DNA from 3 places in the Chromobacterium sp. LK11 genome. Region 3 is predicted to be linked to each of the others. Evidence: predicted binding sites of a transcription regulator. Region 3 holds the regulator's gene; each other region holds the start of a gene.
What was found. Region 3 encodes sigma-54, which starts transcription at its own class of promoters, with help from an activator protein. Its sites were predicted from a motif close to CTGGCACGCTTCATGCTT; they were not measured.

Region 1: glnK (P-II family nitrogen regulator) is a predicted target of sigma-54. The motif match lies at 2,490-2,507, and genes of this name have one in related genera.
Region 2: VK98_RS14295 (ANTAR domain-containing response regulator) is a predicted target of sigma-54. The motif match lies at 1,016-1,033, and genes of this name have one in related genera.

What each region holds. Positions count from the first base shown of each region.
Region 1 is NZ_LDUR01000016.1:190,102-194,800, reverse strand. It holds gene VK98_RS11575 (SPOR domain-containing protein) at 1-278, opposite strand, end outside; gene VK98_RS11570 (YifB family Mg chelatase-like AAA ATPase) at 428-1,936, opposite strand; gene VK98_RS11565 (accessory factor UbiK family protein) at 1,942-2,229, opposite strand; gene glnK (P-II family nitrogen regulator) at 2,567-2,905, shown strand; gene VK98_RS11555 (ammonium transporter) at 2,980-4,248, shown strand; gene VK98_RS11550 (ClpXP protease specificity-enhancing factor) at 4,368-4,699, opposite strand, start outside.
Region 2 is NZ_LDUR01000022.1:33,811-38,509, forward strand. It holds gene VK98_RS14290 (CmpA/NrtA family ABC transporter substrate-binding protein) at 1-374, opposite strand, end outside; gene VK98_RS14295 (ANTAR domain-containing response regulator) at 393-983, opposite strand; gene VK98_RS14300 (chitinase) at 1,201-2,358, opposite strand; gene VK98_RS23765 (hypothetical protein) at 2,658-2,843, opposite strand; partial or broken gene infA (translation initiation factor IF-1) at 2,946-3,158, opposite strand; gene VK98_RS22860 (EAL domain-containing protein) at 3,527-4,699, opposite strand, start outside.
Region 3 is NZ_LDUR01000027.1:208,629-223,898, reverse strand. It holds gene VK98_RS16740 (DUF3369 domain-containing protein) at 1-479, opposite strand, end outside; gene VK98_RS16735 (sensor histidine kinase) at 476-2,020, opposite strand; gene VK98_RS16730 (DMT family transporter) at 2,098-3,015, opposite strand; gene VK98_RS16725 (bifunctional ADP-dependent NAD(P)H-hydrate dehydratase/NAD(P)H-hydrate epimerase) at 3,131-4,621, opposite strand; gene VK98_RS16720 (flavin prenyltransferase UbiX) at 4,667-5,290, opposite strand; gene rapZ (RNase adapter RapZ) at 5,327-6,169, opposite strand; gene hprK (HPr(Ser) kinase/phosphatase) at 6,150-7,106, opposite strand; gene ptsN (PTS IIA-like nitrogen regulatory protein PtsN) at 7,099-7,560, opposite strand; gene hpf (ribosome hibernation-promoting factor, HPF/YfiA family) at 7,682-7,996, opposite strand; gene VK98_RS16695 (RNA polymerase factor sigma-54) at 8,064-9,488, opposite strand; gene lptB (LPS export ABC transporter ATP-binding protein) at 9,492-10,220, opposite strand; gene lptA (lipopolysaccharide transport periplasmic protein LptA) at 10,217-10,771, opposite strand; gene lptC (LPS export ABC transporter periplasmic protein LptC) at 10,761-11,330, opposite strand; gene VK98_RS16675 (HAD family hydrolase) at 11,327-11,851, opposite strand; gene VK98_RS16670 (KpsF/GutQ family sugar-phosphate isomerase) at 11,877-12,857, opposite strand; gene VK98_RS16665 (cation:proton antiporter) at 12,975-14,948, shown strand.

The DNA of each region.
Region 1 (4,699 bases), on a different contig from region 3:
GGTTTGGCGGGAGTTTCCGCCGGCATCGGCGGCGGAGCGGACGGCGGCTCCTGTGCCGGCTTGGCCGCCGGCGCCGGAACCGCGGCGGTTTCCGAGGCCGCGTCGGCCAGGCGGGTGCCCGGAGCCAGCAGCTCGGTCGGCGGCGCGGAGGCGCCGGCCGCCTTGCGGTCCAACTTTTCCAAATTGCTGAACGGCGTAGAGGACTTATTCAGATACATGGCGAGGCCAACCGCGACGGCAACGCCGACGATCAGGCCGATGACGATGCCCGCCACCATGCCGCCGCCTCCGCTTTTGGAGCCGGATGAGCGGCTGCGGGAACTACGTGAGGAATTTTTTAAATCTCGATTTGCCATGCAGCACTTACGCTTTTAACTAATCAAATAGTTCAACAAACTATCTGGATTGATCAATTCTTTATTTATTGTTAGCCATTAGGCATTGCGGCGCGTCGTAATTGAATCGCCTGCAACACATGCTCCCGCATGACCATAGCCTGACCCTGCAAATCGGCAATGGTTCTGGAAACTCGAAGTATCCGATGATAACTGCGCGCCGACAAGCCGATCTTGTCCAAAACTTGCCGCAATAATGCCAGCGCCTCGGCGTGAAAAGCGCCAACCGCCTCCAACTCCGCCCCGCTCAAGCCGGCATTCGCCTTGCCCTGCCTCTCCAATTGCCGACGATACGCCGCCTCCACCCGCTCGCGCACCTGGGCACTGGGCTCGCCGGCGGGTCCTTCCACCAACTCGTCGGCGGGCAAGGACTGCACTTCGACGTGCAAATCGATACGATCCAATAAGGGACCGGAGATTTTACCTCGATAGCGCCCCACTTGCTCGGGCGTGCACCGGCATTTTCCGCTGAAATGCCCAAGATAACCACAGGGGCAGGGATTCATTGCCGCTATCAACTGGAAGCGGGCGGGAAAACTGGCCTGGCGCGCGGCGCGCGAGATGTGGATCACCCCGGCCTCCAACGGCTCGCGCAGCACTTCCAGCACTTTGCGGTCGAACTCGGGCAATTCGTCCAAAAACAAGACGCCATGATGCGCCAGGCTGATTTCCCCCGGCCGGGGATCGCTGCCGCCGCCCACCAGCGCAACCGCGGACGCGGTGTGGTGCGGAGAGCGGAACGGCCGCACGCCCCAATCGTCCAGCGCGAAGCCGTCGCTCCCCAAGGAACGCACGGCGGCGCTTTCCAGCGCCTCTTCGTCCGGCATGCCGGGCAAGATGCCGGGCAGGCGCGCCGCCAGCATGGATTTGCCGGTGCCGGGCGGCCCGAGCAGCAAGAGGCTGTGCCGTCCGGCCGCGGCCACTTCCAGCGCATGACGCGCCAGCGGCTGGCCTTTGATGTCTTGTAGATCTAGATAGTCCGGAGGCGAGCGGGACAAGCCTTCCTCGGGTCGATACGGTTCCAGCGCGGCAAGGCCGTTGAGAAAGGCGCAGGCTTCGACCAGAGAGTTCACCCCGTACAAGGGCATGCCCTCGAGCACGGCGGCCTCTTTGGCGCTGGCCATCGGCAGCATGAAGGCGCGCCCCGCCTCTCGCGTCTTGCACGCCATCGCCAGGGCGCCGCGCACCGGCCGCAAGGCGCCGGTCAGGGCCAGCTCGCCGGCGATTTCATAGGTCGCCAACTGAGGGCAGCGCACTTGTCCGCTGGCCGCCAGAATGCCGATGGCGATGGGCAGGTCGAAGCGGCCGGAGTCTTTGGGAAGATCGGCCGGAGCCAGGTTGACGGTGATGCGCCGGGCCGGAAACTCAAAGCCCGAGGTCAGGATCGCCGCGCGCACCCGCTCCCGGCTTTCCTTCACCTCCAGGTCCGGCAGGCCGACAATGGTGAAGGCGGGCAAGCCGTTGGCCAGATGCACTTCCACCGCCACCTCGGGCGCGTCCATTCCCGCCAGCGCCCGGCTTGCGACCACGGCCAGCGCCATGTCGCTCAGGAGTGGCCGAGTTCTGATTGCGCCTCTACCGTGGCTTTCGCCTCCTCCGGGAACACCTGCGCCTCCAGCCGCGCCAGCTTCTGCTCCAGTTGCGCCAGCTTCTCGCGGGTGCGCACCAACACCTCCTGCTGCACGTCGAACTCCTCGCGCGTCACCAGATCCATTTTGCTGAAGGTGGAGGCCATCATCGCCTTGACGTTTTTCTCGATGTCCTTGGCCGGACTGGCGGCGATGGTCTCGCTGATCTTGTTGCCGATTTCCTCGAACAACTTTTGGCTCAACATGACGCGGCTCCTTGAATGAGTAAGTGATAACAGAGCAGAGTGTAGCAAAAAGCCAAGTCCGCCACTCGCCGGCGCGTCCCCGCCCCCACGCGGGCCGGCGGCGGCCTCCTCGCCCCCGCCTTCCCTGCGCCGCGCGCCTTGGGCACCAAATCAGTGCGGCGCGCCGTCGCCGCATGCACCGGGAAAGTGCCAAAAAGGCCAGTACAGGCCTTTTTTGCGTTGCAACATGATCTTAGGGATTTCTTTTGCGCCAATCCGGCCTGGCACGATTCATGCGTATTGACGCGACAGCAGCGCTCAACTCTAGACACCGGATCATTTGACCCAAGGAGCAGTCATGAAACTCGTTTCTGCCATCATCAAGCCCTTCAAGCTGGACGAAGTCCGCGAAGCCTTGTCCGCCATCGGCGTGCAAGGGGTCACCGTCACCGAAGTCAAAGGCTTCGGCCGCCAAAAAGGCCATACCGAACTCTACCGCGGCGCCGAATACGTGGTGGATTTCCTGCCCAAGGTCAAGCTGGAGATCGCCATCGACGACGCCTTGCTCGACCAGGTGGTGGAGGCCATCGAAAAATCCGCCCGCACCGGCAAGATCGGCGACGGCAAGATCTTCGTCTACGACCTGGAACAGGTGGTGCGCATCCGCACCGGCGAAACCGGCGCCGACGCGGTCTGAACCACAAGAGAGACACAGGGGAAACGACAATGAAAAAACTGCTCGCAACCATTCAGCTCGCCGGCTTGAGCCTGATGGCTCCGCTGGCGCTCGCCGCCGCGCCGGCGGGTCCGGCGATTGCCGACGCCAAGAGCATCAGCGCCGGCGACACCGCCTGGATGCTGATCTCCACCGCCCTGGTATTGTTCATGACCATCCCCGGCCTGGCGCTGTTCTATGGCGGCATGGTGCGCAAGAAAAACGTGCTGGCGACGCTGATGCAGAGTTTCGCCATCACCGCGTTGATCACGGTGCTGTGGGTGGTCATCGGCTATAGCCTGGCCTTCACCGTCGGCACGCCTTATCTCGGCGACCTGAGCCGCGTGATGCTGGACGGCATGGTTTATCTGAAAGAAGCCGGCAAACTGGCCGTGCATCCGCTGGCCGGCACCATACCGGAATCGGTGTTCATGACCTTTCAGATGACTTTCGCCATCATCACCCCGGCCTTGATCACCGGAGCCTTCGCCGAGCGGATGAAGTTTTCCGCCATGCTGGTCTTCATGGCGCTGTGGTCCTTGCTGGTCTACGCGCCGGTGGCGCACTGGGTCTGGGCGCCGGGCGGCTGGATGGCGGACAAGGGTGTGCTGGACTTCGCCGGCGGCACCGTCGTGCACATCAACGCCGGCATCGCCGGCCTAGTGACCGCCCTGGTGCTGGGCAAGCGCGTCGGTTTCGGCAAAGAGGCGATGCCGCCGCATAATCTGGTGCTGACCCTGGTGGGCGCGTCGATGCTGTGGGTGGGCTGGTTCGGCTTCAACGCCGGCTCCGCCGCCGCCGCGGACGGCCGCGCCGGCATGGCCATGGTCACCACTCAGCTTGCCACCGCCGCCGCCGCGCTGGCCTGGATGTTCGCCGAATGGCTCACCAAGAAAAAGCCTTCGGTGCTGGGCATTGCCTCGGGCGCGGTCGCCGGCCTGGTCGCCATCACCCCCGCGGCCGGCTTCGTCGACGTCAAGGGCGCGCTGATCATCGGCCTGGCGGCCGGCGTGGTCTGCTTCTGGGGCGCCACCGGGCTCAAGCACATATTGGGCTACGACGACTCTCTGGACGCCTTCGGCGTGCACGGCATCGGCGGCATTCTGGGCGCTCTGCTCACCGGCGTCTTCGCGGTCAAGGAAATCGGCGGCGCCGAAGGCAGCTTAGCCGCTCAAGCGCTGGGCGTGGGCATCACCGCGGCCTATTGCGCCGTGGTCACCTTCGTCTTGCTGAAGCTGATCGATGTGGTGATTGGGCTGCGCGTCGCGGAAGACGAAGAACGCGAAGGGCTGGATGTGATCCTGCACGGGGAGCGTGTCGAATAAATCCGGATTTTCTTGTTGTGGTAAGGGACTTGGGGCGCCGTCGGCGCCCTTTTTTTAAGCCCCCGCCCATGAAAAAGCCGGCCCTGAAGGGCCGGCTTTCGCTCTCGGGACTGCAAGCGCTATTTGACGATGCGCAGACTGGGACGCCCGCTCGGCTTGACCGGAGCCTCCGGCTCGGACGACGCCTCCGTCGGCTTGGCCTCGTCGTCGGCCGCCACCGGTTTCAGCGTCGGCGCGGCGGCTTCCGCCTCGCCCAGCTCCACTTCGAAGCCCATGCCTTCGCCGGTTTCCCGGGCAAAGATCGACATCACATTGCCGATCGGCACCCAGATGTCGCGGGAAACGCCGCCGAAGCGAGCGGAAAACGACAGCCAGTCATTGTCGATGCGCAAGTTCTTGGTGGCCGACAAACCGATGTTCAGCACGATTTCGTTGTTCTTCACGTACTCGC
Region 2 (4,699 bases), on a different contig from region 3:
GCCAAGGTCAGCGGCGCGCAGTCCTGGCGGGCGCGGCGGCGCAAGGCCTGTTCCGGCGCGGCGGTCAGGGCGTCGGCCAGCGGGTGGCTGAGGGTGATGGCCTGGCCGTTCTGGTTCAGCGTCATCAGCAGCGCCATGTCGGCTTGCGGGCCGGCCAGGCCCAGCTGCATGCCGTAGGCCAGGCCGTACAGCGCCGCGGCGGCGTGCAGGCGGCCGTCCAGCAGCTTGTCGCGCACCGCGCTCCACGATGGCTGGCGCAGCAGTTCCAGCTCCAGGCCGTGGCGGCGGTCCAGCCCCAGCTGGCGCGCGACGATCAGCGGCGCGCTGTCGGTCAGCGGCAGATAGCCCAGGCGCAGGCGGTGCGGTACGGTCATGGGGGCGGTCCTCGTGGTTCAGCCTAGCAGTTCGGCGGCCTGGATCAGTTGTCGGGCCAGTTCGGCGACGCGCAGGCCCTCGCGCATCGCCTGGCGGCGCAGCGCCTGGTAGGCGTCGTTCTCGCTGAGCCGGCGCCTGTCCATCAGAATGCCCTTGGCGCGCTCGATCAGCTTGCGCTCGGCCAGCTGTTGTTCCGCCGCCGCCAGCCGCCGCCGCAAGCGGGCGTCCTCGGCGAAGCGCGCGCGGGCCAGGTCGATGATGGGCGCCAGCCGCGCGGCGTCGGCCTGGTCCACCACATAGGCCGCCACGCCGGCGTGGACCGCGGCCTCTATCGTGGGCAGGTCGCCCTGGTCGGCGAACATCACCACCGGGTGCGGCGCGATTTCGCCCAGCAGCGCCAGTTGCTCAAGGGTGTCGCGCGACGGCGATTCGGTGTCCACGATCACCACGTCCGGCCGCAGCCCTTCCACCGCCTGCAGCAAGGCCGCGGCGCCGTCCACCTCGGCGACGACGGCGTAGCCGGCGCGCGCCAGCGCCTGGCGCAGCGAGGCGATGGTTTTGGCGTGGTCGTTGACCAGCAGCAGGCGCAGCGGCGGAGGGGCGGACATTGCGGCACCGGGGGAAAGGGACGGCTTGGATCAAGCAAGCGCCGTGCCCAAGGGAATTCTTGACGCGATTTTTAGCGGGGACGCGGCCGGATTGACGCGGCGTTTAGCCGCGATGGCTTATCGTGGAAACGAGATAGGCCAATGGACGGGGAGGTGAAGCACGGGTGAACGACAGTCGTTGGCGAGGCCGGCCCCGCGCGAGCGGAGCCGGCCGATTTCATTTCAGCTTGACGTTCCAGTTGTCCTCGACGCAGCGCTGGTAGTTGCCGGCTTGCAGCGCGCTGTACGGCGTCTGGTAGTTCACCAACTGGCATTTGTAGTCATTGCCCCATTTCCAGTCCTTTTCCCAATAGATGTTGTAGGCGGCGGAGCTGGCGGCGCTGAAGCGCTGCATATTGGCGCAGGACAGTTGTTCGTTGCCGTAGTCCCAGCCCAGATCGTTGGCGAACTGGCGGTAGTAGTCGATGCGGTTCTGCGCGGCCTGGCGCTCGGTGCCGCCGCCGCACTCTGCGTTGATGATCTGGATGGTGGTGGCGAAGTTGTTGCCGGCGCCGGCCGCCTTGTCCGCGGCGTTGGGCACCCAGCTGCCGTCCAGCACGTGCAGCATCGACGGCTTGGGCGGCTGCGGGAAGACGAAGAAGAAGGTGGCCGAGGTCAGGTTGAGCCAGGTGGAGGCCACCAGGTCCGGGTTCTTCAGCAGCACCGATTGGTCGCCGTCGAACATGGCCTGGGAGAAGGGGCCGTAATTGTAGTTGTAGGACAGCTGTTTGGCGCCGCGGCCGAAGTATTTCTTCCAGCTGCCGTCGGCGTTCTTGCCGCAAGTCCACACCTTGTTGAACACCGGATCGGCGCATTCGGTGTTGTAGCCGCAGCCGGGTCCGGTTTCGGCGCAGCCCATCTCGCGCAGATATTTCAGGCCCTGCCGCCATTCCGGAACCGTGTCGCTGCGATTGTGGTCGCCGGTTTCCTGGGCGAAGTGGGCGAACATGGCGGCCAGGCTGTGGCGGCAGATGGCGTCGCCGTCGCGGCCGTCGCGGTAGTCGTCGCAGATGGCGGGGAATTTGGCGATGGCCTGCAGGAAGCGCTGGTAGCTGTAACTGGCGTCGCGGCGCGAGAAATAGTATTCCCACTTGGCCGCCGGCAGCAGCCGTTCCACCCGGCGCACGTTCAGCGGGTTGGCGGCGCGGCCGGGCGCCACTTGCTCAACCTGGACGTTGGGCAGGGTGCGGATCGAGGCCTTGACGCTGCGGAAGAAGGGGGTGTCGGTCAGCGCGGCTTCGTATTGCAGCGCCTGTTGCAGCGTGGGCGGCTGAGGCTCGGCCAGGGCGGCCTGGCAGGCCAGGCCCAGGATCAGGGCGGTCAGGGGTTTGCGCATGTTGGCTCCTGTTGTCGGGCTGCCGGCGGGCGGACGCCGCGTGGAATCGGGGCAGCCGTTTATGTGGTTTTCTGCCGCGCGGATGGCGCGGCATAGATACCACTATGGAACCAATTTTTGATATGTCAAATGACTTTTTGAGGATGAATCAGATTGACGCGGCGATGCCCGCCATTGACGACGGCGCGCGCGGCTAAGCCGGGCTCGGGCAAACAAGGCGGAAGCGGCCGCGGCTGGCGCCGGGGTGAGATCCCGGGCGGGTGCGGCGTTTGAGCGTCAATCGGATCGGGGCGGCCGTCTCAGGGGCGAGAGGCGTTGATCCAGGCGTCGTGCGGGTAGCTGGCGGAATCCAGGCCCAGTTCGGACGAAAAAGTGACGTGGCAATGACGTCCTACTGCGTTGACCGCAATCACGGTAAATGTGATTGCGGCGCTATCGTGTTGTTCGGCGATGTAATCGCCGGGTTTGAGTTCATTGACTCGCAAATGTTGCTCCTGGGCATGACCGCGAAAGCGGGCCATGCCGGCAGATCAACGGCGTCGGTTGTGATGGGGGCGAGGCGTGCCGCCGCCGGCCGGCGCCGTCGGATGACGGAAATTGATGCGGCCCTTGGTCAGATCGTAGGGCGACATCTCTACAGTGACGCGGTCGCCTACCAGAACGCGAATACGGTGCATCTTCATCTTGCCCGAGCCATAGGCAAGGATTTCGACGTTGTTGTCCAGGCGCACGCGGAAGCGGGACTCGGGCAACATTTCAATGACAACACCTTCCAGTTCGATCATGTCTTCTTTGGACATTACGATTCCTTTCTAATACGGTAGGCCAACAGCCACAGCGGCAGTCACGTGGACTGCCGCGAGCGGGTGCTATTGGCGCGTCTATTCGGTAACCAAGCTAGGGAGGGGCTGGCTTCACAGGCAGCCCTCAGGCAAGGCGGAGCGTCCAGCAGGCAGCTGCCGGAACGATCAGAAAATCTGAGGCGAACGGTATTATATATCTAACGCACTGATTTGTCAGAAAAATACAAGCATTTCTGCGCCAATGGCCGAATCAGGCGCGGCGCAAAGGCGGTTTTCACAAAAAAATCAGGGAGATGGATTTGTCCGCCGCCGTCGCAGCGGCGTTGAAAATCTCATCGGCAAGCGGGTTTCTCCGCCCGGAAGGCTCAGGGGCGGGACGGGGCCGCGCCGCCGTTTTTGACCAGTGCGGCGAATTCGTTTTCCGGCAGCGGCCGGGCGTAGAGAAAGCCCTGGCCGTGCTCGCAGCCGGCGTCCAGCAGGAAGCGGCGCTGAGCCTCGTTTTCCACGCCTTCGGCCACCAGGCCCAGGTGCAGGGTCTTGGCCAGCGAGATGATGGCCAGGCTGATGCTGGCCTCGTGCTCGTGGTCCGGCAGGCCGCGCACCAGCGACTGGTCGATTTTCAGCGTTTGCACCGGCAGCTGGCGCAGATAGCTGAGCGAGGAGTAGCCGGTGCCGAAATCGTCTATGGACAGGCTTACGCCCAGCTGGCGCAGTTCGCGCAGCACTTTCAGGTGCGCGTCCGGATTGCTCATCACGAAGCGCTCGGTGATTTCCAGCTCGATCTGCCGCGGCGGAATCCGGCAATCGCGCAGCGCCTGCTTCAGCGTTTGCAGGATGGGGGCGCGCTGGATTTGCGCGCCGGCGATATTGAGGCTGAGCACGCCCGGCGACAGGCCGGCGTCCTGCCAGCGGCGCAGAATGCCGCAGGCGTGACGGATCAGCCAGCTGCCGATGGGGATGATCAGGCCGGTTTCCTCGGCCAGCGGAATGAAGGCGTCCGGCCCGACCAGGCCCCGGACCGGGTGCTGCCAGCGCAGCAAGGCCTCGGCGCCGACGAGGGCGCCGCTTTGCAGATGGTATTTGGGCTGGAACACCAGGAACAGCTCGCGCCGCTCCAGCGCCAGGCGCAGTTCGCGCTCCTGTTCCACCCGCAGGCGCGCGCGCTGGGTCAGCTCCTCGGTGTAGAAGCGGAAGGCGCCCTTGCCGTCGTTCTTGGCCTGGTACATGGCGGCGTCGGCGTTGCGCATCAGCGTTTCCGCGTCCTGGCCGTCGCGCGGGTAGATGCTGATGCCCACGCTGCAGCCCACTTCCACCTCTTGCTCTTCCAGCCGGAACGGCCGGGCGCAGGCCTTGACGATCTTGTTGGCGATGTCGATGACCGGATTGTCGGCCTTCTGGTTCTCCAGCAGGATCAGGAATTCGTCGCCGCCGATGCGGGCCACGGTGTCGTTGGCGCGCAGGCAGTCCTTGAGCCGGGCGGCCACTTCCACCAGCAGGCGGTCGCCGGCGCCGTGGCCGCGGGTGTCGTTGATCTGCTT
Region 3 (15,270 bases):
AAGGAGGAGATGATGGTGGTGAACAGCTTTTGCACCGTCAGTTCGGTCTTGGTCTTGTAGTCGTTGATGTCGTAGTTGAGGATGACTTCCTGCTCGGGCGCCTGTCCGGGCTGGCCGGTGCGCAGCACGATGCGCACCAGGCCGTTCTTCAAGTCCTGGCGGATCTGGTGCACCAGCTTCAGGCCGGCGTCCTCGCTTTCCATCACCACGTCCAGCATGATCAGCGCGATGTCCGGGTGTTGGCGCACCACTTCGTAGGCTTCCTTGCCGGAATGGGCGCTGAGCAGCTCCAGCGGACGCTCCTTGTAGCGGATGTTGCGCAGCGCGATGCGGGTGGCGGTGTGCACGTCCTTTTCGTCGTCGACGATCAGGATTTTCCACGGATGGCGGCCGTCGCCTGCGCCGGCCGCGGGAGAAGCCGCAGACGGAGCGTCATCGTCCAGCAGCCAGTCTTCTTCCTGGTTGGTGGTGTCGCTCATGCTATGTTCTCCTTGCTCTGATTGACCGGGGCGGAGCAGGGCATGGTGATGGTGAAGGTGGTGCCTTTGTTCACTTCGCTGTGCACCTCGATCGACCCGCCCAAGCGTTGCCGCACGATGTTGTAGACGATGTTGAGCCCGAGGCCGCTGCCGCCGCTGCCGCGGCGGGTGGTGAAGAAGGGGTCGAACACCCGGCTCAGGTTTTCCGGCGGAATGCCCTTGCCGTCGTCGCTGAGGGTCAGCGTGATGTAATGCGGGTTGTTGCGCCGGGCTTCGATCAGGATTTTGCCGCTGCTGCGGTTTTCGAAGCCGTGCACCAGGGAGTTGACCATCAGATTGGTGACCACCTGGGCGAAGGAGCCCGGATAGCTGTCCAGCAGGATGTCTTCCTCGCACTGCACGCTGATGGTGGTGTTGGCGTGCTTGAAGCGCGGCTTCAGGCTGGTGATCACTTCGTTCAGATAATCCTGCAGCTGGAAGCTGCGCCGCGCTTCGCTGGTCTGGTCCACCGCCACTTGCTTGAAGCTGTGGATCAGATTGGCCGCGCGCTCGGCGTTGGACAGGATCAGGTCGCTGCATTCCTTGGCGGTGTCGAGGTAAGCCTGGAAGTCGCTTTTCTTGACGGTGCCGCCGTCCACTTTCTCGATGATGTGGCTGGTGGCTGTGCCCAGGTGGGAGGCGGTGGTCAGGGTGATGCCCACCGGGGTGTTGATCTCGTGGGCGACGCCGGCCACCAGGCTGCCCAGCGAGGCCATCTTCTCGGTTTCCACCAGGGTTTGCTGCGCCTCCATCAACTGGCGGTAGGCCTCTTCGGCGCGGTCGCGTTCGGCGCGGGCCACGGCTTCGGCCTCGGTGCGCTTGGCCAGGTCGCCGGCGGTGCGCGCCACGATGCGGTTGAAGCCGTTGACGATGCCGCCGATCTCGTCGTCGGCCACGTGGGTGACTTGGGCGCCGCTGGCGTCCGGCGCGCGGATGGCGGTGTTCAGCGCCTGCTGCAGCCGCGCCAGCGGCTGGAACAGGAAGCGCTGCAGATTGAAGGACATGATCATGAAGATCATCACGTCCAGCAGCAGGATCTGGGCGGACAGTTCGATCAGCTGGTCGCGCTGATGCTTGGCCAGCGCCTGGCGCGACAGGTAGACGGTGGCGTTGCCCAGATGCTCCTTGCCCTGGTAGATGATGGGGATGTTCAGCATGTCGTCGGAACGCGGCTCTTCCGACGGCGGCATGTCGCGGATGCTGCCGTCGGTGTCGTGGCTGCGGCCCAGGCTGAGCCCGGACTCCCCCTTGACGCTGATGGCGATGATGGACGGCCAGCTCAGTTCGCTGTCCAGCGTCAGCCTGACGTTTTCGTCGTCCAGCTGCCAGACGCTGTGCGGCAGCGACATCGCCAGGCGGGCTTTGACCGCGGCGCGTTGGGATTGGTAATCGGCCTCATTGCGTTCTTGGTTGTGCAGATAGGAAAACAGGCCCGTCGTCCCCAGAATGGCGGTGATCCAGGCCATCAACCAGAACATCAATTTGGTTTTTATGCTTTTCATTATGTTCACAGTTCCAAGTGCCCACACTGAATCCTAGGCAGTTCTGGCGCGAATACCAAATCCGGATGCGCGCGGAGCTAGCCGCCTCCGTCGGCGCTCAGCGCCGCGGCGGGCTTGGCGCGCGGGGCCAGCTTCTGCAGCGCCAGCCCGCCGAGGATCAGGCCCAGGCCGACCAGGGTGGAGGGCAGGATGGCTTCGCCGATCAGGAAGTGGATCAGCGCCAGCGACAGCAGCGGCGACAGGAAAATCAGGTTGGCGATGCGGGCGGTGCTGGGCGTCAACTTCATCGCCGTCAGCCACAAGACGAAGGTGAAGCCCATCTCGAAGGCGCCGACGTAGGCGGCGCCGGCCAGGCCCTGCCAGGCGACCGGGCCCAACTGCCCGGTATAGGCGCACCAGGCCAGGCTCAGCGGCAGCGAGAAGGCGAAATTGAGCGTCAAGCCTATCACCGGCTCGCGCGCGTCGCGGGCGTTGAAGATCCAGTATCCGGCCCACAGCAGCGTGGAGGCCAGCGCCAGCGCCACGCCCAGGCTGTCGGAAAAGCGCAGTTCCAGCACCTGGCCGCGGGTGCCTATCACCAGCACGCCCAGATAGCAGACCAGCGCGGCGGCGATGTCGCGGCGCTGCAGTTTCTGCTTGAGCAGCGGCACCGCCAGCAGGCTCATGGTCAGCGCCCAGGTGTAGTTGATGGCCTGGGCTTCCTGCGCCGGCAGCAGCGCGTAGGCCTGGAACAGGATCAGGTAGTACAGCGCCGGGTTGACCGCGCCGAAGACCAGCGAGGCGCGCCAATGGCGGCGCAGGGCCGGCGCGAGTTCGGGCAGCCGGCCCTGCGCCGCCAGCAGCCCCAGCAGGCAGAGCAGGGAGGCGGCGCTGGCGTAGAGCACGAGTTGGGCCGGGCTGAGGTGGGCGAGGCTGATTTTGAAGGCGCTGGCCACCGTGGACCAGGCCAGAACGGCGGCGAGTCCGTAGGCGTAAGCTTTAGATTGTGACTGCAAGGTAATCCCCAGGTGACGGATGAGGGGCCGCGGGACGGCCATGCCGCCGGCCCGCGCGCCGATGAGCCATTCTAATGCAAATGGATTTTCACCGGGGGCTTGCTGGGGTTGGGTTCTAAGTCGCCTGCTCCTGAGCGCGCTCCTGAATCAGCCGGTTCAGCATCAGGCTGGCGCGCCAGGCGGTGTCGGAGGCGGACAGGCCGATGGGGCCGCCGGTTTCCATTTCGAAGTCGTCGCCGGCCAGGCCGTGGATGTGCACCGCCAGGCTGGCGGCTTCGAAAGGCTCCATGCGCTGGGCCAGCAGCGCGGCGATGATGCCGGTCAGCACATCGCCCTGGCCGGCCACCGCCAGCGCCGGGCCGCCGCTGGTGTTCAGGTGGTAGAAGCCGTCCGGGCCGACGATCAGGCTGCCGGCGCCCTTGAGCACCACCACGCAGTTGAAGTGGTTGGCCAGCCGGCGCGCGGCCAGCAGTCTGTCCTTCTGCACCGTCTCGGTGCTTTGCCCCAGCAGGCGCGCGGCTTCCGCCGGGTGCGGGGTCAGCACGGTGCCGGCCTGGCGTTTGGCGATCAGAGCGGCGGCGGCGTGGTCGTTGGCCAGCAGGTTGAGCGCGTCGGCGTCCAGCACCAGCGCCTGCGGTTGCAGAATGAGCTGGTCCAACAGGAGGCCGGCCCGTTCTTGCTGGCCGAGGCCGGGGCCGACGGCGAGCACGTCGGCGTCGGGCAGGCCGGCGATGTCGTCCAGCGCGTGTATCATCAGCTCCGGCACCACCGGGTCCACCGGCAGCCGGTCGTCCAGCGGGCAGACATGGACTTTGCCGGCGCCGCAGGCCAGCGCGCTGCGCCCGGCCAGCAGCGCCGCGCCCAGCATGCCGGGCGCGCCGCCTATCACGCAGACGGTGCCGAACAGGCCCTTGTGGCTGTTGCGCGGCCGCAGCAGCGCGCGGACGTCCGGCTGGTTGATGCTGCCGTCCGCCGCCGGGATCAGCCTGGGCGGGCAGTCCAGCAGTTCCAGCTCCACGTTGCCGGCCAGATCGGCGCCGGAGGCGCTGAACAGGCCGGGTTTCTGGCACAGAAAGGTCAGGGTGTGGCTGGCCTGGATCGCGGTGTTGGCCGGCACGCCGGTATAGGCGTCCAGGCCGCTGGGGCAATCCAAGGCGAGGATGGGGCCGCCCAGCTGGTTGATGCGGTCTATCAGCGTGGTCCATTCCAGATCGAAGTCCCGGCTCAGGCCGACGCCGAACAGACCGTCGATGATCAGTTGCGGCGCGCGGTAGTCGCGCGGCAGATCGAACATCACATGGCCTTGCGCCTGTTCCAGCTCACGCAGCGCTTCCGAGGTGGCCGGGCTGGTGGGCTGGGTGGGCACCAGCACGTCGACGCGGAAGCGGCGGCGCATCAGCTCCAGCGCCGCGTACAAGGCGTCGCCGCCGTTGTTGCCGGGGCCGGCGCAGATCAGCAGCCGGGACGCGCTGGGCAGATGGTGGCTGACCCAGTCGGCGGTGGCCATCGCCGCGCGCTGCATCAGGTTGTAGCCGGCGTCGGTGGCTTGGCGCTCAAGTTGGCGCAAGGCGTCCAGGCTGAGAATGCTTTGGTCTTGTGTCGGCATCCCAAGGTTCCTCTTTGACCGGGCCGCAAGCGGCGCGGCGGCTGGCTAGGACGCCGCGGCGGGTTCGCCCCAGCGCGGCGTCAATTGATTGTCGATGCGGAGCTGATCCAGAATTCGCGCCACCACGAAGTCGATCATGTCGTCCACGGTCTTGGGATGAGTATAGAACCCCGGAGACGGCGGCAGGATGACAACGCCGAGACGGGCCAGTTTGAGCATGTTTTCCAGGTGGATGGCGGAGAACGGCGCTTCGCGCGGCACCAGCACCAGCTTGCGCTGTTCCTTGATGCTGACGTCGGCGGCGCGCTCTATCAGATTGTCGCTGCTGCCCTGGGCGATGGCGGCCAGCGTGCCCATCGAGCACGGGCAGACCACCATGGCGTCGGCCGGGTTGGAGCCGGAGGCCACCGGCGCGAACCATTCTTCGCGGCCGAACACCGCCAGCTGGCCGTCGCGCGCGCCGCTGCGTTGCGTCAGCCATTGCCGGGCTTCGGCCGGGCGCGAGGGCAGGGTCAGGTCCATTTCCTGTTTGGCCACCACTTGCGCGGCCTGCGAGTACAGCACCCAGACGCGGACGCCGGCGGCGATCAGGCAATCGATCAGCCGCAGGCCGTAGGGCAGGCCGGAGGCGCCGGTCAGGGCGACGGTGACGGTTTGGATCGGGCGCATGAATGTTTCCTGTAGGCGGGGGCGGCCCGAACGCGTTCAGTTCTGGCGGTAAAGCTGGCGATGGCGCACCAGCACCTGTTCGGCGGCGAACAGGCGGGCAAGCCGTTCCGTGATGTAGACCGAGCGGTGCTGGCCGCCGGTGCAGCCGACGGCGACGGTCAGATAGCTGCGGTTTTCCATGCTGAAACAGGGCAGCCATTTGCTGACCAGCTGCTGGATGTCGTCCACCATCTGCTGCACTTCCGGCGTTTGCTGGAAGAAGTCGATGATGGGCTGGTCGCGGCCGGTGAACGGGCGCAGCTGCGGGTCGTAATAGGGGTTGGGCAGGCAGCGGACGTCGAACACGAAGTCGGCGTCCCGCGGCAGGCCGTGCTTGAAGCCGAAGGATTCGAAGATCAGGGTCAGCCGGCTGCTGTCGGCGTCCACCAGTTCGCGCACCCAGCTGCGCAGCGCGTTGGCGGACAGCTCGCTGGTGTCGATGCGGGTGCCCAGCTCCATGATCTCGGCCAGCATTTCCTGTTCCAGCAGAATGCTTTCCTCCACCGTGACGTCGGCGCCGGACAGCGGGTGGCGGCGGCGGGTTTCGGAGAAGCGCTTGACCAGGGTGGCGGGCGTGGCCTCCAGGAACAGCAGGCGCACGTCCACCTGCTGGGCCCGCAGTTTTTCCATTTCCGCCGGCAAGGCGCCCAGCGACGGGCCGGAACGGGTGTCCACGCTGATGGCGATCTGTTCGTAGCCGTAGTCGGCGTACAGCGACATCGCCTCGTGCAGCATGGTGGCCGGCAGATTGTCCACGCAGTAGAAGCCGGCGTCTTCCAGCGCGCGCAGCGCCACCGACTTGCCGGAACCGGACAGGCCGCTAATCAATATCAGGCGCATTTTCCTGGTCTCTGAGGAAGTTGGTGTGGCGTTCGATGAATTCGCGCGTGCTGTCGATGCCGCGCAGCTGCAGGATGTAGTTGCGCACCGCGGCCTCCACCAGCACCGCCAGGTTGCGGCCGGCGGCCACCGGCAGCACCACCTTGCGGATGGTGACGCCGATGATGTCCTGGGTCTCGGACTGGATGTTGAGGCGGTCCAGCGCCTGCATCGCCTGGTCGTTGGCCTTGACCAGATGGATGATCAGCCGCAGCACCTTCTTCGGCCGCACCGCGGTTTCGCCGAAGATGGTGCGGATGTTGAGGATGCCCAGGCCGCGCACTTCCAGGAAGTCGCGCAGCAGCGGCGGACAGCGGCCTTCCAGCGTGTCCGGGCCGATGCGGTATAGTTCCACCGCGTCGTCGGCCACCATGCCGTGGCCGCGGGAAATCAGTTCCAGCGCCAGTTCGCTCTTGCCCATCGCCGAATCGCCCATGATCAGCACGCCGATCTCGAACACGTCGAGGAAGACGCCGTGCAGCACGGTGGACACCGCCAGCGCCCGCGCCAGATAGATGCGCAGCACATCCATCAGGTAGGGGCTTTCCAGCTTGGTGGTCATCAGCGGGACGTTGTGGGTGTGGCAGTAGTCGCGCAGCAGCTTGGGCACCGGCTGGTCGTTGGCCACCATCACCACCGACATGCTCTTGTGGAACAGCTGGTCCAGCGCGGTCTTGGCGGCGGACTGCTCCAGCCGGTTCAGATAGTCCACCTCGGCGAGGCCCAGCACCTGGACCCGGTTGGGGTGGATGAAATTGAGGTGGCCGACCAGCGCCTGCGTGGGGCGCTGTTCGTCGTTGCCTATCATATTGTCGGCGCCGCCGGTGCCCGCGACCCAGGTCAGGTTGAGCTTCTGCTGGTTTTCCTGGTACAGCCGGCGGACGCTGATGCTAGGCATTGGGCACCCAATTATTGAGCAGCTGGTAGAGCTCGTCGCGGATGGAGATGCCCAGCATCTGCTCGCGCATCTGGCGGCTGGAGAACAGTTGCGCCAGCTCGGACAGCACTTGCAGGTGCAGGTCGGTGGCCTGTTCCGGCACCAAGAGCACGAACAGGCACTGCACCGGCTTGCCGTCGGGGGCGTCGAAGGGAATGGGGGTCTTCAGGCGGATGAACACGCCCATCGCCTCCTTCAGGCCGCGCGCGCGGCCGTGCGGAATCGCCACGCCCTGGCCAAGGCCGGTGGAGCCGAGCTTTTCGCGGGCGAACAGGCAATCGAAGATTTCGCTGCGCGCGATGCCCCGGGTATTTTCAACCAAGAGGCCGACTTGTTCGAACACGCGTTTCTTGCTGGCGACGTCGAGATCCAGCAGCACGTGTTCGGGAGTCAGGATTTTGCCGATGAGGTTCATATTGGATTATGCATGCGGCTGAGAAAAACCCGGCAATTCTACGTTGCCTTGATAGTACTGAAAACGGGCAAGTGCAAAGAAAAGCGGGAACCCGCAGGCCCCCGCCTTCCAATTCAAGGGATTACAGGCTGGCTTCAGGGGCCGGAGCACGGTGTTCAGACTGCTTTTCCTTGTGTTTCAGCACTTGGCGGTCCAGCTTGTCGATCAACAGATCGATGGCGGCGTACATATCGGATTCGGTGGCTTCCACGTGGATGTCCTTGCCGGACAGATGCACGTTGACTTCAGCTTTTTGCACCAGTTTATCAACAGACAGAGTAACGGAAATGTCGATCACATGGTCGACATGTCGAGTAACGCGCTCCATTTTGGTTTCAACGTATTCGCGCAGGGCGGGAGTTACTTCCAGATGCAGTCCAGTTACTTTGAGGTTCATACCCTAGCTCCTTCTGGTGTTGACAGTCCGGTCGGGTCGGCCGGATCGCTGTATTCTGCCGCGCGGATCACAGCGTCTTGCGCTGGTTGACCGGCGGTATCTGCATGGCTTCACGATACTTGGCTATCGTGCGTCTGGCAACTTGTATTCCCTGTTTGGCCAGCGCTTCGACCAGGGCGCTGTCGGACAGCGGCTTGCTCGGCGATTCGGCGTCTATCAGGCTGCGGATGTGGGCCTTGATCGCGGTGGCGGAGCATTCGCCGCCGCTGTCGGTTTCCAGCGCGCTGCCGAAGAAATACTTGAGCTCGAACAGGCCGCGCGGGCAGAGCAGGTATTTCTGGGTGGTGACCCGGGAAACCGTGGATTCATGCAGGCCCAGCTCGTCCGCGATGTCGCGCAGGATCAGCGGGCGCATGGCCACTTCGCCGTGTTCAAAGAACGATTGCTGCCGTTCAACGATAGCTTCCGCCACTTTCAGGATAGTGTCAAATCGCTGCTGGATGTTCTTCACCAGCCATTTCGCCTCCTGCAGCCGCGAGGACATTTCGCCGTTGCCGCCGCGGTTTTCCGCCAGCAGCCGCGCGTACATCTGGTTGACGCGCAAGCGCGGCACCGCGCCGCCGTTGAGGGTCGCCACCCAGCGCCCCTTGCGTTTGCGGACCGAGATGTCGGGGATCACGTACTGGGTGTCGCTGGCGCCGAAACCGGCGGTGGGGCGGGGGTTGAGGCGGGCGATCAGCGCCTGGGCGGCGCGCAGCGCGGCGTCGTCGACGCCCAGCTGCTTTTTCAGCCGGGTGTAGTCGCGGTTGCCCAGCAAGGCCAGGTGGTCGCGGACGATGGCCAGCGCCAACTCGCGCTGAGGCTCGTCCGGGTCCAGCCGCTGCAATTGCAGCGCCAGCGCCTCCGGCAGCGAACGCGCGCCGACGCCGGGCGGGTCGAACTGCTGCAGCAGGCGCAGGCCTATCATCAGTTCGTCGGCCTCGATTTCCAGCTCCAGCGGCAGGTGGCTGGCGATGTCTTCCAGCGTCTGGCCCAGATAGCCGTCGTCGTCCAGTTCTTCGATCAGCAGTTGCACGATGGCCTGGTCGCGCGTCGGCAGCGCCACTTCGCCCAGTTGCGCCAGCAGGTGCTCGCGCAGGCTGATCGGACAGGGCACGTTCAGCATCGGGTCCAGCTCGTCGTCGCCGTCGCCGCGGCGGCCGCCGCTGCCCCAGTCGCTCAGTTCGCCGGCCTCGGCGCCGCGCTCGCCGTCGTCGCCGGAGGCTTCGTCGCGGGTTTCCGCGGCGGCGTCCTGCTCCTGGCCGGCGGGGGCGTCGGGCGCCTCGCCCTGCGGCGCTTCGTCGCCGCGCTCCAGCAAGGGGTTGTCCAGCAGGAAGCGCTCGACTTCGGTCTGCAGGTCGAGGGTGGACATCTGCAGCAGCTTGATCGACTGCTGCAGCTGCGGCGTCAGGGTCAGCTGCTGCGATACCTTGAGCTGAAGGGTCTGTTTCATCGCTTACAGGTGGAAGTGTTCGCCAAGATAGACTTCGCGCACCTTCTCGTTGTTAACCAGTTCCTCCGGCTCGCCGGAGGCGAGCACCGAGCCTTCGCTGATGATGTAGGCGCGGTCGCAGATGCGCAAGGTTTCGCGCACGTTATGGTCGGTGATCAGCACGCCGATGCCGCGCTCCTTCAGGAAGGAGATGATTTTCTGGATGTCGATCACCGCGATCGGGTCGACGCCGGCGAAGGGTTCGTCCAGCAGGATGAAGCGCGGCCGGGTGGCCAGCACGCGGGCGATCTCGACGCGGCGGCGTTCGCCGCCGGACAGCGACAAGGCGCTGCTGTCGCGCAGGTGGCCGATGTTGAGGTCGTCCAGCAGCAGCTCCAGCTCCTTCTCCAGTTCCTTGCCCTTGAGGCCGGACACTTCCAGGATGGCGGCGATGTTCTCCTCCACCGTCATGCGGCGGAAGATGGAGGCTTCCTGCGGCAGGTAGCCGAGGCCCAGGCGCGCGCGCTGGTGGATGGGGTAGTGGGTGATCACCTGGTCATCCAGACGGATCTCGCCGTCGTCGGCGCCGATCAGGCCGACGATCATGTAGAAGCTGGTGGTCTTGCCGGCGCCGTTGGGGCCGAGCAGGCCCACCACCTCGCCGCTGGCGATTTCAAGCGCCACGTCCTTGACCACGGTGCGTTTCTTGAAGCGCTTGCGCAGGCGCTCCACCTTGAGCACGCTTTGCGTCATTTGGCGGCTCCGCTGGCGGGTTTGGCCGCTGCCGGCTGGGAGGCGGTGTTCTTGGGCTGCAGGATCACGGTGACGCGGCCCTTGTTGGGGCCGGTGGCGGTGCCGCCGGTCACTTGATAGGTTTCGTTCTGGGTGTTGTAGGTGATTACGTTGCCCACCACCAGATCGCCTTCGCGTTTGACGCGGGCGTTGCCGGTCAGCACTGCGAGGTTGGCCGAGCTGCTGTAGTCGAGGCGGCTGGACTGGCCTTCCACCCATTCGTTCTTGCCGTCCATCTTCTGGCGGAAGGTGACGATGCGGCCGGTGGCCACCAGGGTCTGGTTGCCCTGCTTGTCCTGGGTGGCGACGACTTTGTCGGCGTTCAGGCGCAAGGTGCCCTGGATGATCACCACATTGCCTTCGCAAGTGGACACGCCCTTGATCTGGTCCATGGTGCAGCCGTTGTCGCTGGTGATTTCCATCGGCTTGGTGCGGTCGGCCTGTTCGGCGTGGGCGACGGAGGCGGCGGCCAGCGCCAGGCCGGCCAGCAGGAGACGGAGCTTATTTTTCATAAATGATCTTGGTGTGAGACAGCAGGTTCAACAAACCTGTCTGTTGCTGGTAGATGAAGCCCACGGAGTTGCCGTGCGATTTGCCCTGAAAGAACACGGTGGGCGCGGCGGAGCGGGCGATTTTCTTGGCGGTGTCGACATGCATGGCGCTGGTGACGACCTTGGTTTCCGGCTTGTCCGCGGCGGCGGGCTGGATCATGGTCGCCTTCTTGTCGAAATAGGCCTGCTGGGTCTTGTTGTTGTAACGGCCGACGTCGCCGATCAACTGATATTGCAGCGCGCCTTGCTGGTATTGGTAAAGCTCGGGGTTTTCGAAGAAGGCGTCGTCCTTGCCCGGGTACTGCCACATGCGCGTGGCGATCAGCCGTTCGTAGAGCTTGCCTTGCGGGTCGAAGCGGGTGGCGATCAGGTGCTCGGCCACGTACTCGGGCTTGTCCGGGTCCAGTTCGCGGCGGTTGCTGTCCCAGCGCGAGACCTGGTCCAGCCACACGGTCAACAGGCCGGTCAGGCCGACCAGCAGCAGCGGGAACAGCCGGTGGGAACGCAGCAGGCGGATCATGCCAGATATCCCGCCAGGATTTTATCGAAGGAGCCCTGGGCCTGCATGATCAACTCGGCCAGCTCGCGCACCGCGCCCTTGCCGCCTGAGCAGCCGGTCACGTAGTGGGCGTGCTGGCGCACCAGGGCCGGCGCTTCCGGCACGGCGACGGCCAGGCCGACGCGGGTGAGGATGGGCAGGTCGATCAGGTCGTCGCCGATGAAGGCGCATTCTTCGGCGCTTAGGCCGGTGCATGCCAGCAGCTCGGCCAGGGCCAGCTTCTTATCGTGCACGCCGCCGTAGTAGTGGTCGATCTGCAGCGCCTGGGCGCGGTGTTCGACGCAGCGGTCGGCGCGGCCGGAGATGATGGCCAGCCGGACCCCGGTGGATCGCAGCAGGCGCAGGCCCAGGCCGTCCTGCACATTGAAGGATTTGCTTTCTTCGCCGTGGGCGTTGTAGTAGATGCGGCCGTCGGTCATCACGCCGTCCACGTCCATGATCAGCAGCTTGACCTTGCGGGCCTGCTCAAAAATGCTTTGCATGCTTGTCCTTGCTAATGCCGGCGACTCAGATCACGCCGGCCTTGAATAGGTCGTGCAGATGCAGCGCGCCTATCAGCTTGTTGTCTTCATCTACGACCAGCAGACTGGTGATCTTGTTCTGTTCCATCAGGAACACCGCCTCGGTGGCCAGTTTTTTCGGGCCTATGGTGCGCGGCGAGGGGCTCATCACCTGGTCGATGCTCAGATCGTAGAGGTTGGCGGAGCGCTCCAGCGTGCGGCGCAGGTCGCCGTCGGTGTAGACGCCCAGCAGGGAGTCGTCGGCGGCGCAGACGGCCAGCATGCCCAGCCGCTTGCGCGACAGTTCCAGTAACGCGTCCTTCAGCGGCGTGCCCGGCGCCACCCGCGGCAATTCGTCGCCGCTGTGCATGATGTCGGAAACGTGAACCAGCAGCTTGCGGCCCAGGCTGCCGCCCGGATGCGACAGCGCGAAATCGCCCTGGCCGAAGCCGCGCGCGTCCATCAGCGTGACCGCCAGCGCGTCGCCCAGCGCCATCTGCACCGTGGTGCTGGTGGTGGGGGCCAGGCCCAGCGGGCAGGCTTCCTTCTCCACGCGCGCGTCCAGGTGGATGTCGGCCTCCTGCGCCATGGTGGAGCCGTCGCGTCCGGTCATGCAGATCAGACGCACGCCTTTGCGCTTCAAGGCCGGCAGCAGCGCGATGATCTCGTCGCTTTCGCCGGAGTTGGACAGCGCCAGCACGATGTCCTGGGCGGTGATCATGCCCAGGTCGCCGTGGGCGGCCTCGCCCGGGTGGACGAAGAAGGCCGGCGTGCCGGTGCTGGCCAGCGTGGCGGCGATCTTGCGCGCCACGTGGCCGGACTTGCCCATGCCGGTGACCACCAGCCGGCCGGCGCTGGCCAGGATCAGGTCCACGGCGGCGAGAAAGTCGCCGTTCAGGCTGCTCGACAGCGCGGTGAGGGCTTCGGACTCGATCTGCAGGACTTCCCGGGCCAATTGAAGCCGGGACGGAGCTTGTACTTTTTCCATAATTCGAAAGTATATCAAAGGTTATAATCGCTGAACGCAGGCTGGTGCATCTTTTGCTTGGCATGTGTTAAAAATTGCAGCCTTCCACCCCATCAGCCTCAGGAGTTCCGCCGCGCGATGCATTCGTCTCTTGCCCCTATCGTCTTGGTTCTGCTGGCCGCGGTGTTGTCGGTGACTTTGTGCCGCAGCCTGAAAGTGCCGGCCATGCTCGGCTATCTGGTGGTGGGCTTCCTGGCCGGCCCCGGCGTGATGAATCTGATTCCGCAAGGCGAGGAAACCGCCTTTCTCGGCGAGATCGGCATTGTCTTCATGATGTTTTCCATCGGCCTGGAGTTTTCCCTGCCCAAGCTACGCGCGATGCGGCAGCTGGTGTTCGGCGTCGGCTTCGGTCAGGTGGCGGCGACCATGCTGCTGGTGGGGCTGGCGGTGGGCTGGCTCAGCGGCAGCCCGCTGACCGGCTTCGCCGTCGGCGGCGCGCTGGCGATGTCGTCCACCGCCATCGTCAGCAAGCTCTTGAACGAGCGGCTGGAGCTGAACCAGACCCACGGCCAACTGGCCATCGGCGTGCTGCTGTTCCAGGACATCGCGGTGGTCCCCTTGCTGATTCTGTTCCCGGCCTTCGCCGGCGGCAGCGACACCTTGTGGATGGATCTGGGCCTGGCGGCGCTGAAGGTGGTGGTGGTGCTGGCCTTGTTGCTGTTTTTCGGCCAACGGCTGCTGCGGCCGTGGTTCCATCTGGTGGCGCGCCAGCGCTCGGGCGAGCTGTTCATGATCAATGTGCTGCTGGTGACCTTGGGCGTGGCCTGGCTGACCGAGCTGTCCGGCCTGTCGCTGGCCTTGGGCGCCTTTGTCGCCGGCATGTTGATTTCGGAAACCGAATACCGTTACCAGGTGGAGGAGGACATCCGCCCGTTCCGCGACATCCTGTTGGGCTTCTTCTTCGTCACCGTCGGCATGAAGCTGGAGCTGACGGTGTTGTTCGAGCGCTTCGGCGAAGTGCTGCTGATGCTGGCCCTGCTGCTGCCTATCAAGGTGGCGGTGGTGTTCGGCGTGGCGCGCGGTTTCCGTCACAAGTCCAATGAGTCCATGCGCGCCGCGCTGGCGCTGGCCCAGGGCGGCGAATTCGGCTTCGTGCTGCTGGCGCTGGCCTTGAACCTGCATCTGGTGCCGGCCGGCACCGCCCAGGCGGCGATCGCCGCGATTCTGATTTCCATGCTGATCGCGCCCTTCCTGATCCTGTACGGCGACAAGATCACCCGCCGCCTGATCAAGCAGGACTGGATGTTCCAGGCGCTGGACCTGCACCACATGCTGGTGGAGAGCATGTCCAAGAACGATCACGTGGTGATCTGCGGCTACGGCCGCAGCGGCCAGGCGCTGGCGCGCTTGCTGGAGGCGGAGGAGATTCCGTTCTTCGCGCTGGACATGGACCCGGAGCGGGTGCGCGAGGCCGGCGAGGCCGGCGATCCGGTGGTGTTCGGCGACGCCGGCAAGCACGAGGTGCTGGTGGCGGCCGGCCTGATGCGCGCCAAGGCGGTGGTGGTGACTTTCGCCGACACCCACGCGGCGTTGCGCATTCTGAGCTCGGTCGAACACGCGCGGCCGGGGCTGCCGGTGATCGTGCGCACCGTGGACGACAGCGATATGGATCAGCTGCGCCACGCCGGCGCCGACGAGGTGGTGGCCGAGGTGATGGAGGGCAGCCTGATGCTGGCCTCGCAGGCCTTGCTGGTGGTCGGGGTGCCGCCGAGCCGGGTGGTGCGCCGCATCCGCGCGGTGCGCGAGGAGCGCTACGGCCTGTTCCGCGGCTTTTTCCGCGGCGCCAGCGACGAGGGCGAGGCCATGGACGAAGCCTTGGTGCCGCGCTTGCAGAGCGTGCAGGTCTGCACCGGGGCGGCGGCGGTGGGCCAGCCCTTGGCCAATCTGCATTTGGGGGATTTGGGCGTGGAGCTGAAGGCGATCCGCCGCCAGCGGGTGCGACGCACTGATTTCGACGACAGTTTCGAGGTGGAGCAGGGCGACGCGCTGGTGTTGCTGGGCACGCCGGAGCAGCTGGCGCTGGCCGAGTACCGGATTCTGCAGGGGGAGTAGCGGTTTAGGAAGGGGCTCTCGATCTGCCGAGCGTCGTGGCGCGCCATAGGGTGAGCGCCACTTCAGACATGCCCGGATACCGCATGTGGATTCCGCTTGCTAAGTCTTTAGGCGTGGTCTCGCTCCAGCCTGTGGGGCTTTGCCGGTGTTGAAGGCGTAAACGGAAACGGCCCCCGCGACGTGAGTCGCGGGGGCCGTTCGTGTTGAAGTCGCTTGCCGGGGCTTAGAACGTGTTTACGATCTCGCGGGCTAAGGCGAAAACGGCTGAGAAAGCGGAATGTACACGTGGTACATGAGCATTTCGAAGCTGTACTCACCGTGT